Regions from separate parts of the Parageobacillus sp. KH3-4 genome, predicted to be linked through region 3. Evidence: riboswitches for the same ligand, from Rfam matches in the RefSeq annotation. Region 3 holds a riboswitch; each other region holds the start of a gene.
The links. A riboswitch is a leader RNA that binds a small molecule or an ion and turns the genes downstream of it on or off. The one in region 3 is predicted to bind thiamine pyrophosphate.
Positions count from the first base shown of each region.

Region 1: another riboswitch for thiamine pyrophosphate. It lies ahead of thiM (hydroxyethylthiazole kinase); the one in region 3 lies ahead of thiC (phosphomethylpyrimidine synthase ThiC).
Region 2: another riboswitch for thiamine pyrophosphate. It lies ahead of tenA (thiaminase II); the one in region 3 lies ahead of thiC (phosphomethylpyrimidine synthase ThiC).

Region 1 covers NZ_AP025627.1:1,545,333-1,549,558, reverse strand. The annotation lists gene thiE (thiamine phosphate synthase) at 1-308, opposite strand, end outside; gene thiD (bifunctional hydroxymethylpyrimidine kinase/phosphomethylpyrimidine kinase) at 318-1,121, opposite strand; gene thiM (hydroxyethylthiazole kinase) at 1,136-1,945, opposite strand; TPP riboswitch at 2,007-2,119, opposite strand; gene MWM02_RS08065 (glycosyltransferase family 2 protein) at 2,176-3,201, opposite strand; gene MWM02_RS08060 (DUF6044 family protein) at 3,215-4,226, opposite strand, start outside.
Region 2 covers NZ_AP025627.1:3,121,833-3,126,058, reverse strand. The annotation lists gene MWM02_RS15730 (MFS transporter) at 1-2, shown strand, start outside; gene MWM02_RS15725 (class I SAM-dependent rRNA methyltransferase) at 35-1,219, opposite strand; gene MWM02_RS15720 (hypothetical protein) at 1,309-1,545, shown strand; TPP riboswitch at 1,617-1,724, shown strand; gene tenA (thiaminase II) at 1,824-2,522, shown strand; gene MWM02_RS15710 (ECF transporter S component) at 2,506-3,096, shown strand; gene MWM02_RS15705 (ABC transporter ATP-binding protein) at 3,115-4,226, shown strand, end outside.
Region 3 covers NZ_AP025627.1:3,426,100-3,430,325, forward strand. The annotation lists gene MWM02_RS17410 (aminotransferase class I/II-fold pyridoxal phosphate-dependent enzyme) at 1-191, opposite strand, end outside; gene MWM02_RS17415 (hypothetical protein) at 194-370, opposite strand; gene MWM02_RS17420 (hypothetical protein) at 764-949, opposite strand; gene thiC (phosphomethylpyrimidine synthase ThiC) at 927-2,648, opposite strand; TPP riboswitch at 2,801-2,915, opposite strand; gene MWM02_RS17430 (methyl-accepting chemotaxis protein) at 2,979-4,226, opposite strand, start outside.

The DNA.
Region 1 (4,226 bases), 1.9 Mb from region 3:
CGCGCATCTTCATCATCCTGCCCGATATGCACCCCATCAGCATCAATAGCAAGCGCTAGTTCGACATCGTCATTGACGATAAACGGTATGCCGCGCTTTTGGCAAATGGCTTGCAGCTGTTTGGCAAACTCGTATTTTTGTTCGCCGGCAAACGCGCCGCTCCCTTTCTCACGAAATTGAAACAGCGTGATTCCGCCATCGATCGCTTCTGTTAACACTTCGAATGGCTGTTTTTTACAGTTTACACTTCCCATAATAAAATACACTTTCAATCGTTGCTTCATCTCTTCACTCGCGATCCGCGCCAATTTCCTCACCTACCGTGTTTGGTTGTCCCGGTACGCCCAATGGTTCGTCGGACCGTGGCCGTGGCCGATGCCTAATTCATGCTCAATGGCGGCTTGAATGAACGATTTCGCTGTCTGCACCGCTTCTTGAACCGTTTTTCCTTTGGCGAGCTCCGCCGTGATCGCCGCGGAAAACGTACAGCCCGTTCCGTGCGTATGTTTCGTATCAATGCGCTTGCTTGTGAAATAGAAAAATTCGCTGCCATCATATAATATATCGACCGTTTCCTCTCCGTCATCGTCGTGTCCGCCTTTAATTACGACATATTTCACTCCCTGTTCATGCAGGCGTTTCGCCGCTTCTTTGCGGTCCTCGATCGTTCGAATCTCCAGGCCGGTTAACGCTTCTGCCTCTGGAATGTTTGGGGTTGCCACCATCGCGAGCGGAAGCAAATATGTTTTCAGCGCGCTTACCGCCTCTTCTTGCAACAGCGGGGCGCCGCCTTTGGCAATCATGACCGGGTCGACGACGAGACGGTCCCATCCGAATTGTTTCACTTTCGCGGCAACTGCTTCAATAATTTCTGCACTAAACAGCATCCCCGTTTTTACCGCATCCGCTCCTAAATCGGTGCCGACGGATTCCATTTGTTGCGCGACCGCTTCCGGCGACAATGGGTACACTCCTTGCACGCCGAGCGTGTTTTGCGCCGTTACCGCCGTTAACGCGGACATTCCGAATACACGCAATTCTTGAAACGTCTTTAAATCCGCTTGAATCCCAGCGCCGCCGCCGCTGTCTGAACCGGCAATCGTCAACGCTTTATATACCATGATTTTCTCTCCTTTCATTCTCCTTGTTCGATGCGCCCGTATTTGCTGATTTCCTCCGCTTCCACGCGGGAAAGCGCGTCCAAAAAGGCGATTTGGAAGCTGCCAGGTCCTTGGTCTCCTGCATTTTTTGCTGCGATTTCTGCGGCAACCCCGTAGCTGACAAGCGCCGCTGCCGCCGCTTTTAGCACATCCCGCTCCACCGCGGCAAAAGCGCCGATCACGGATGTCAACAAGCAGCCGGTCCCGGTTACTTTCGTTAACAATGGATGTCCGTTATGAATGATATATATTGTCTCTCCATCTGTCGCGACATCGTCTTTTCCGGTAATGACGACTACCGTTTTCAGCTGCTTCGCCGCTTTTTTCGCCAAAGCAACGACATCGCCGCTTCCTTCTCCAGCGTCAACTCCTTTAATCTTCCACGTTTCCCCAATAACATTGGCAATTTCCGCCGCATTGCCGCGAATGGCCGATACTGCCACATTGCGAACGATGTTTCGCGCCGTCTCCGTGCGATACGGCGTCGCGCCGGCGCCAACAGGATCAAACATAACCGGGACGCCCGCTTCATTTGCCGACTTTCCGGCGATGACCATCGCTTCTACTTCCGTTTGATTTAATGTTCCGATATTTAAAACGAGCGCTCCGGCGATTTTGGCCATATCGGCGACTTCCTCTTTCGCATACGCCATCACCGGTGAAGCGCCTAACGCAAGCAAACCGTTCGCCGTAAAATTCGTTACGACAACGTTCGTAATATTATGTACGAGCGGGTTGGCTTTTCTCACCATTTGCAATACGTTTGCCGCTTCCTGGCTATTCATGTCCCATCCTCTCCCTTTTTTGCAAAATAAAAAACACTTTGCGCGCAAGCAAAGTGTATACGCATCTCATAGTCACTTTCCCTGCGCTGGCATTACCCAAACAGGTTCGAGCGGTCAACGGCGGAATATAGCCGTACTCTCAGCCTGCTTCCGCAAGCTCCCGCAAATAACATATATAATTTTTCACCAAAAAGTCTACTCCTTCTTTTCACATATTGCAAGTGAAATTATTACGAACGGTGTTTTCTCATTCCTGTCATCGTTGATCTTTCGGTTAGCGCAGGGGAGCGATGCTGCGGCTCCCATAAATTAAATAAATCAAGATCGACAATGTATCGAGGGCGGCGTTTTGTTTCTTTGTAAATTTTTCCAATATATTCCCCGATCAAGCCAAAGGCAATCAGCTGCAAGCCGCCGAGAAACCAAATGGATATAATGAGTGATGTCCATCCTGTCTGCGTATGGCCGGTAAATTTTAAAAAAAGGAAATATCCTCCGAATAATAGGCTAATGAAAAAAGAAGCAAAGCCGATGAGTGAAATCATGCGAATCGGCGTAACGCTAAACGAAGTGATTCCATCAAAAGCAAACGCAATCATTTTTTTGAGCGGATATTTCGTTTTTCCTGCAAGACGCTCTTTCCGGTCATATTGGACGGTTGTGGAACGGAGGCCAAGCAGCGGCACGATTCCGCGCAAAAACAAATTCACCTCTTCAAACCGTTCAAGCTCCTCGACCGCGCGCCGGCTCAGCAAACGATAATCGGCATGGTTATACACAAGGTCGACCCCCATCGCCCTCATCAGTTTATAAAACCATTGGGCGGTGTGGCGTTTAAAAAACGTATCAGTATCACGCTTATTCCGCACCCCATATACGATTTCATAGCCTTCATGAAACTTTTCGATGAAGTCGCGAATAACAGCAATGTCATCTTGCAAGTCGGCATCGATGGAAACGATGCAATCAGAACGCGTTTTCGCGGCTAAAAGTCCCGCCAGCAGCGCGTTTTGATGACCGGCGTTGCGCGCAAGTTTCAACCCTTTTACGTCTGGATAACGCAAGCTTGCTTTATAAATAATGTCCCACGTCGCGTCATCGCTTCCATCATCGACAAACAATAACGCGCTTTCGGGAGAAATAAGCCGCTCGGCGATCAGCTCCTCACGCAGGCCGCGTAGCCTATCGATCGTTTCCGGCAATACTTCTTCTTCATTGTAACACGGCACGACAATCGTAAGCATCGGTTCGTTCATGTCTATCCCCTCCTTACGGCATCACCTTGTACAAATAAATCGTCCATGCCGATTGTTTGGAACGAAACACTTTTACAAGCGCCAGCTGATTTTGTTTTGCGTTTTCAATCGGCAACGCCGAAAAAATGTAACGGCCGCCCATTTCGTGAAACACGTCGGTATTTAGCTGTAAACGTCTAATTGTTCGTTTGGAATGTTTTTTAAACATATAATGTTTCCCTAATTCGTCGACAAAAATGTAGCAGCGCCCTCCCCATTCATCAAAGTATTCGCGCAGCTTTTTGTTTTTTGCCAGCTCTTGCTCGATAATTTGGCGAAACTTGTGCTTATACGAAAGCGGATAAAAATTGTTATACGTATCCAACGTGTAAAAGCCGTTATATTGCGCGATTGCCGGATGAATGCCGATGCTGGCGACACGGTATGTATGAACGGGCCGTCCAATATATTCTTTCATTTCTTGAAACTGCTTTTCCGCATAAAACTCGCGAAACGACGGCTTATTGCGATGCGCAACTTCCTCGTTAAAAGCGGCAAGAACGACGAACTGGGCAGCAAGCGCCGCAAAACACACATTTTTCCATAAAATTCCTTGTTGCCATAAAATTTTGAGCGAAACGGCAAACAGTACGTAAATAACTGTCGGCCGCAAAAAGTGATAGCGGGCAAAATTAAATTTATCAAGAATGTCGAAACGCTCCGTTAACGGAACCCATCCTTTGTAAAACCAAAACGCGTACCACGTCGACAGCGCGACATTCAACACGTGTAAAAATATAAACAGCTTTTCCTGCTTCCATAACTTTTTCATCCAAACGATGTACAACGCCGTTAACGTCACCGGCAAAATGACCAGTCCGTGCACCGTCATCACATGCGTATGGCCGAGAACGTAATTTTTCACCATCAAACGTACGACGCGCCACAGCGGCAGACGAGCGTGAAAATATTCATCACGGCTCGTCGGTTCATCGGAAAATAACAGCGAATGAACAAAGCGATAATCAATCGCCAAATAAATGGCA
Region 2 (4,226 bases), 300 kb from region 3:
AGGACAAGTGATAATCCTAAGCGTTTTCTACTATTTACCTGCGCGAGCGCACTTCGTAAATGGCAAATTTTAAATAATCGCCTTCGTCGGCGGCAAGCAGCTTCGGATGGTCGTAGCCGGCGCCGCTCCAGTACACTTGCCGCAAAATTTTCTTCGCGTCAAACGCCGCTTCTGCGATCATCGCTTGGAACAAATCGGCGTGAACATGATACGAGCAGCTGGCGGTGACGAAAAAGCCGCCATCTTTGACAAGCTTTAAGCCGTTTAAGTTAATGTCTTTATAGCCGCGCAACGCTTTCGGAACGGCTTGTGCCGATTTCGCAAACGCCGGCGGGTCAATGATGACGACATCCCATTTCTTTCCGTCGCGAACTGCTTCGCGCAAATAATCGAAGGCATTGGCGACGACAAAATCGACGTTGGTAAAGCCGTTTAGCGCCGCATTGCGCTTTGCAGTTTCAATAGCGTGTTCGGAAATATCGACCGCGGTGACGTGTTTCGCTCCATATAAGCACGCATTGAGCATAAACGAACCGGTATGAGTAAAACAATCGAGCACCGTTGTATCGCTGTTAATAAGCGGTTTAATCGCCGCGCGGTTTTGTCTTTGGTCGAAGAAAAATCCCGTCTTTTGCCCGTTTTCAATGTCAACGATATATTTGACGCCGTTTTCTTCAATCAGCACTTCCGTTTCCGACTCGCCGTACCAAAAGCCTTTTTCTTGAGGCAATCCTTCCAGCTCGCGGACATACACGTCATTGCGCAAATAAATCGCTTTTGGCTGAAAAACTTCCAGCAAGCCGCGCAAAATCCAGTCTTTCCGTTTTTCCATTCCAAGAGAAAGAATTTGCGCGACAAGCACGTCTTCGTATTTATCGACGATCAGCCCCGGCAAAAAGTCGGCTTCGCCGTAAATGGCACGGCATGAGCGAACGCCGGGAATCATTCGCTGGCGGTACTCCCATGCTTTGCGGATTCGGGCGACAAACAATTGTTCATTTAGCTCTTCATCGGGATTTTGTGTCAAAACGCGCACAATAATTTGCGATTTCGGGTTAATATAGCCCTTTGCCAAAAAGTAGCGTTGATGATTGTATACATCGACAAAATCGCCTGGCTCAAAATCACCTTCAATATAATCGACTTCGCTTTGAAAAATCCACGGATGTCCTTGTTCTAACCGTTTTTTCCGCTTTCGTTTTAAAAATACGTTTGCCACGTTCTCCACTCCATTATGATGATGTAGTCGTTTGCTTTTTCTATGATACAGAATTGCGGCAAAAGAAGCAATGTGGACAGCGTGTCAACATGCGGGGATATAGATCAGATGATCGCAGCGGCAGGTTGGGGATTGAGAAAGCAAGTAAAAGCGCATTGGATTGGCATAGGGAATACGATTATCGGCAACGACAGATGGCCAGTCTGAAAACGATCGTCGGTGTAAAAATTCAAGCATATGCAGCGGTGAAGCGCCTGACGAACGCGGCAGGGCGCGAAGGGGAAACGCGTTATATAGGCGATGTGGCGAAAATTTCGGATGCGTAGCCGAAAAAGGGTTGACAATGATATTCACAGTGATATGATATACTCAAATAAGAAAATTTCATAGCGGACGCACAATCCACTAGGGGGGCCTTCAGAAAGGCTGAGATCAAAGTGTGCCTTTGAGACCCTTAGAACCTGATCTGGGTAATACCAGCGTAGGGAAGTGGAGTGGCGCAGTCGTGGTTTTTCCGTGTTTTTTGGCGACTAGTGTTTAACACCACTTTCTTTGCGCTTTTGTAAAGGAAGTGGTGTTTATTTTTTTAAAAGGGGAGATAAAGATGTCGTTTGCGATGGAATTGCGGAAAAAGGCCGACACCATTTGGCAGGCAAGTTTTGAACATCCTTTTGTGAGAGAGTTGGGGGAAGGGACGCTAGACCTTGTTCGTTTTCGTTATTATGTCATGCAAGATGCATATTATTTGCGCCATTTTGCGAGAGTGCAAGCGCTTGGAGCGGCGAAGTCTCCGGATTTGGCGACAACCGCACGCATGGCGCATCATGCCCAAAGCACATGTGAAGCGGAATTATCTTTGCATGAGACGTTTGCCGAGCTGCTTGGGATCACGGAAGAAGAGAAAGCGTCATTTATTCCGGCCCCAACCGCATACGCATATACGTCGCATATGTACCGGGCTGCGTACGAAGGACATCTAGGAGATGTGATTGCAGCGATTTTGCCGTGCTATTGGCTCTATTATGAAATTGGCGAGAGATTAAAAGATTGCCAGCCAGAAGAGCCAATCTATCAGAAATGGATTGGAACATACAGCTCCGAATGGTTTCGCGGCCTAGTGAAAGAGCAAATCGCCCGTTTGGATGCGATCGCCAAAGCAGTTACCGAATCTGATCGCAAGCGGATGGAGCAGCATTTTCTTATTAGCAGTGAATATGAGTACGAATTTTGGGAAATGGCATATCGTTTAGAAACATGGCCATCAGCAAGAAAGGAGATAAGAGAACATGCCAGCAACAACTAAAGGATTGAGGCTCGTTGATATTTTAACGACAATTGTGATTGCTGTCGTTTTTGGGATCATCTATAAAATTTGGGGGCCGCTTTATTACTCTGTTAAGCCACTCGGCTTCCATATTGATCAATTGATTTACGGCATGTGGTTTATCGCTGCGTCGGTGGCGTACTTGTTGATTCGTAAACCGGGCGTCGCGCTATTGGCGGAAATTGCTGCTTCTTCTGGAGAATTGATTATGGGTTCCGAATGGGGGTTAGAAGTGCTCATTTACGGAGTTGTGCAAGGACTTTTAGCGGAAGCAGTGTTTGCCGCATTTCGCTATAAACGATTTGACGCGTTGGTCGTGTCGCTTGGAGCGATTGGCTCGACGATCGGTTCGCTTGTGATGGATTTTTACAAAGGGTATATTGAAGCACTGGCTCCTTGGAACTTGGCGTTATTCCTTATCGCCCGCTTTATTGGCGCGATTGTCATTTCTGGTGTTTTCGCTGCTTCGCTAGTAAAGGCGTTGGAAAAAACGGGAGTGGTACAAATGCTGCGTCCAGCTTCAAAAGATGATTACGACGCGCTTGATCGTTAAAAAGGTGGCGTGCGAACGATGAAACCGATAGCTTCTGTGGAACGGTTGCGCTTGAAATTTCCTGGGAAAGATACGCTGTTATTCAAAGATTTATCGATCACATTTTACGAAGGAGAAAAAGTGTTGTTGCTCGGTCCATCCGGGTGCGGAAAATCGACATTGTTGCAAGTGCTGTCTGGCTTGATTCCGCATTCAATCGACGTTCCGATGAAAGCGGAACGGGTGCAGCTTCCCGATCATTGGGGTTATGTCTTTCAAGATCCTGATTCACAATTTTGCATGCCGTTTGTCGATGAAGAGATTGCCTTTGCGCTTGAAAACATCGGTGTGCCGCGCGAACAGATGAAAGAGAGGATCGAAAATCTGCTAGAAGCGGTTGGGCTTTTTGTCGATCCACATACTGATATTCATACGTTATCGGGAGGGATGAAGCAGCGGCTCGCCCTTGCTTCCGCGCTCGCGTTAGAGCCGGATGTGCTGTTTTTGGACGAACCGACGGCGATGATTGACGAAGAAGGGACGAAAGCGATTTGGCAGACGGTCAAACAAATCGCTCGCGACAAAACAGTGATCATCGTCGAACATAAAATCGATCATGTGCTTGATTTCGTCGATCGGATTATTTTATTGAACGATCAAGGCAAGATCATTGCTGATGGTCAAGCGCAAACGGTGTTTTCTAATTATAAAGACGTCATTGCTTCCCAAGGCATTTGGCATCCTGGCGTCTGGGATGAATATATAGCGAAGCGGCAATACCGGCGGGCGGCCGTCCAACAAGAGAAAATGATTCATCTTCGCCAATTTCGTGGATACCGCCTGCGCGATGTAAAAATACGCGTCGATGAAGCGACTGTGCGTGCGGGGGAATGGATTGCCATTACCGGCAAAAACGGTGCCGGGAAAAGCACGTTGTTGCACGCGTTGATGAAACTGATCCGCACAGACGGAACATATGAGTTATACGGAGAAGACAGCAAGCGGCTGAAACAGCTTCATCGTTTGATTGCGTTTGTCTTTCAAAATCCGGAATTTCAGTTTGTCGCTAATTCCGTGCGGGAGGAGATTGCATATTCGCTTCGTTTGGAAAAACGAAGTGAAGAGGAAATTACAGAAACGGTTGAACAATT
Region 3 (4,226 bases):
GTATAATTGGTTGGCTCGTTTAACTCCTCTTTTAATTTTTCCACTATAAAAGGCGGCGGCGGTAAATCAGGAGCTCCGATCCCTAAATCAATGACATCGATCCCCTTCTTGACCAGCTCTTCTTTTTTCTTTTGAAACTGCGAAAATACATAAGGAGGCATCGTTTGGACGATATCGGAAAACATATTCATCCCTATCCTCTCGCATAAAATAATGCCTTCTCTCCTAATCTATGCTTTTGCTCGCTTATTTCATTCATGGCGTCAACGTTGGCAAACATAAAGGCGATCAGAACGGCGAATCTTTCGTCCAAATAAAAATAAGCGGCCAGTATCATCAATGAGGCGATGATGATACTGGCCGTTGCCATACATACAAATGCCCATAAAGGCGCCGCAATAGACTGCGTAGCTGTTTTCGTACATCTTATATATTTACGCGGCAAGGGGACATGCGCCCTTGTCGCGGGTGGCTGCAGAAACGTTCCATTACAAGGGAACGGATTCCCATCGATACGTACTTCCATTCGACAAATTCGAAAATCCCTTCTTTTCCGCCTTCCTTTCCCAGCCAAAAATCCGTGTTCCGCTTCCCTGTAATTCAGCATTTGCAAACGCCACGCCACAAGCGATCCAATATGCTTTCATAATATAAAAAAGTGCGAAAGAAACAACTAAAAACAAAAATAAAAAAGCTAATTCATCTTCCCTATTCCAAGTAAAAGATGAATTAGCCATCTATCCTCTTTGTCCAATGATGCTATTCAATAATATAAAATCTCTACATAATGACATTTGACGCATTTGCGCATAAACGGTGTCTCGAAAAACGAATGCCGGCAATTTTTTTGAATATGGGCGATTTGCTGTTCCAATTTAAAAATTTTCTCTTTCAGTTCGGCAATTTCCTTTTGCAGCTCTTGAACGTCAACGATAGAGGGATGAGCCATTTTCGACAAACTCCTTCGCTTTTTGTTTCATCCCTTCTGCTTTGACCGCTCGCTGCAAATCATGGGAAATTTTCATTGAACAAAACTTTGGCCCGCACATTGAGCAAAAATGCGCGACTTTCGCCGCCTCAGCCGGCAATGTTTCATCATGATATTCCCGCGCCCGGTCCGGATCAAGCGAAAGATTGAATTGGTCGTTCCAGCGAAACTCAAAGCGCGCTTTTGATAGCGCGTCATCGCGCTGTTGCGCTCCAGGATGCCCTTTTGCCAAATCAGCGGCATGGGCGGCGATTTTATAAGCGATTACTCCTTCACGCACATCTTCTTTATTTGGCAGGCCTAAATGCTCTTTTGGCGTCACGTAACAAAGCATCGCTGTTCCGTATGCGCCGATAAGCGCCGCCCCAATTGCGGACGTAATATGGTCATATCCCGGCGCGATGTCGGTCGTAAGCGGTCCCAACGTGTAAAACGGCGCGCCTTTGCAAATTTCCACTTGCTTTTCGACGTTTTCTTTAATTTTATGCATCGGCACATGCCCCGGTCCTTCGATCATCACTTGCACATCATGCTTCCAAGCGATTTCCGTTAATTCTCCGAGCGTCTCCAATTCGGCAAACTGCGCTTCGTCGTTCGCATCGGCAATCGATCCCGGCCGCAGCCCGTCTCCAAGCGATACGGCAATATCGTACGTTTTCAAAATCTCGCATATTTCATCAAAATGCGTGTACAAGAAGTTTTCTTCATGGTGAGCCAAACACCATTGCGCCATAATCGAACCGCCGCGCGAAACGATGCCGGTCGTCCGGTTTACCGTCATCGGTATGTAGCGAAGCAATACCCCCGCGTGAATGGTAAAATAGTCGACCCCTTGTTCTGCTTGTTCGATGAGCGTATCGCGGTAAATCTCCCATGTTAAATCTTCGACAACGCCATTGACTTTTTCGAGCGCCTGGTAAATCGGAACCGTCCCGACAGGCACAGGAGAGTTGCGAATAATGTATTCCCTTGTGGCATGAATATGCTTTCCGGTTGACAAGTCCATAATCGTATCAGCGCCCCAGCGCACCGCCCACAGCATTTTTTCGACTTCTTCTTCAATGGACGATGTTACCGCAGAATTGCCAATATTCGCGTTAATTTTAACGTGAAAGCGGCTTCCGATAATCATCGGTTCGCTCTCCGGATGGTTAATATTCGAAGGAATAATCGCTCTACCCGCAGCTACTTCTTGGCGCACAATTTCCGGGTCTATATTTTCGCGAATCGCGACAAACTCCATCTCTGGCGTAATAATTCCTCGTTTTGCGTAATGCATTTGCGTAACGGTTTTCCCTTTTTTAGCGCGCAGCGGTTTTCTCCTGAAAGGAAGGATCATTTCTGATTGCTTTCCATTGCGGAATCCGTTATCTTCCGGTTTCACTGGGCGACCTTCGTATTCTTCAACGTCTCCCCTTTCCAAAATCCAGCGTTTTCTTAACGGCGGCAATCCTTTTTGAATATCTGGCTGAAAATCAGGATCAGTGTACGGCCCGCTTGTGTCATAAACACAAACAGGTTCATTTTCAATGATTCCTGTTTCCGTCTTTGTCGGACTTAACGCGATTTCCCTCATCGGAACGCGAATATCCGGACGGGAACCTTCGATGTACACCTTTTTGCTGGCGGGAAATTGCATGAAAGATGCGATGTTTTGCATGTCACTTCTCCTCCTTCAAAATAGTGGTGAAGACCTGAGGTTACACCAAAACGCGGGGGGCGATGGGCGGGAAATATGTGGAGAAAATAAAACGGGTTCCCCAAGGAACCCGATGGAACGCAAATAGCCGAAACGTACGCAACAAACACATACACTCCCGCTATCTACTTCCCTACGCTGGCATAACCCAGATCAGGTTCAAAGGGTCAAAGAACTTAAGCGCGTTCTTTTCTCAGTCCAAGCTATTGGACTCCCCTAGTAGATAAGCGATAAACTTATTTAATTTTTTTTAATATTAACATATTTATAAAGCAGTGTAAACACACTTTCTTATACGGTGAACCGTTTTAACATCGCTTGCATATTTTCTGCCATTTCGCTTAACGATGACGCCGATGAAGTAACTTCCTCAACCGACGCCATTTGTTCCTGCGTCGCCGCCGAAATATTCGCCGATCCGGAAGCAGATTGTTCCACCATCTCCGCCATATAGCCAATGGAAGCAGCTACCTGCTTCGCGTTTTCCGTCATTTGTTCGATCGTCGCCGATACTTGTTCGATTTGAACGTTGACTTCGCTAACGGATTCGCGAATTTGTTCAAAAGACCGCTCTGCCGTTTGCACAACATGAAGCCCTTGCGATACCTCGTTGACGACCGTTTCCATCGATTCGACCGCTTTTTCCGTTTCTTCCTGAATATATCCAATTAGTTGAGAAATTTGCTGTGCCGACTGTGCGGACTGCTCCGCCAATTTGCGAACTTCATCCGCCACAACAGCGAATCCTTTCCCTTGTTCTCCGGCTCTTGCCGCCTCAATCGCCGCGTTTAAGGCAAGCAAATTCGTTTGTGAAGCGATGCCGGTAATTACCTGTGTAATTTGGCCAATTTCGTTTGAACGCTCTCCCAGAGCTTTAATCACTTGTCCAAGCGACTGGACGTGTTCATAAATAAACCGCATTTGCTCTTCCATTTGCGAAATCGATTGCTTTCCAGATTGCGCTTTTGCTGACATTTCATTCGCGTTTGTAGAAACGTTCCTCGTTTTGTCAGCTACTTGTGTGAGAGTATCAGAAATTTCATTCATTGCCTGCGAGGTTTCTTGCGCCGTTTTTGCTTGCTGCTCGGAACTAGACGCAATCGCTTCCATTGTCGATGCGATTTGTTCGGTCGCTTTTGCCGTCTGTTCAGCAATGTTCGTTAATTGTCTGGAAAATTGCGTCATCTCATCGGAATGGTGCTGAATGCTGGCGATGACTTTCTGCCAAGCCTCCGCCATTTTATTGAGCGACACGGCAATCGGTTTTAACTGTCTCACTTCATTCATAGGAACACGCGCCAATAAATCTCCATTGGTCATCTTGTCTAAATGCTGATTGATAATAGCGATCGGGGCAATAAATCGACGATAGTTTAACATCGCAGAAACGACTCCGACTACAGCACCAAATAATATAGTCGCAGCAAGCGTCCACCAAAACGCCGCACTGCTAATGCCATTCGCCATACATACACCAAGGCCGATGAAAGCAGTGCCAGGAATGACAATGAACATCGTGCGCAAAATATAACTATGTAA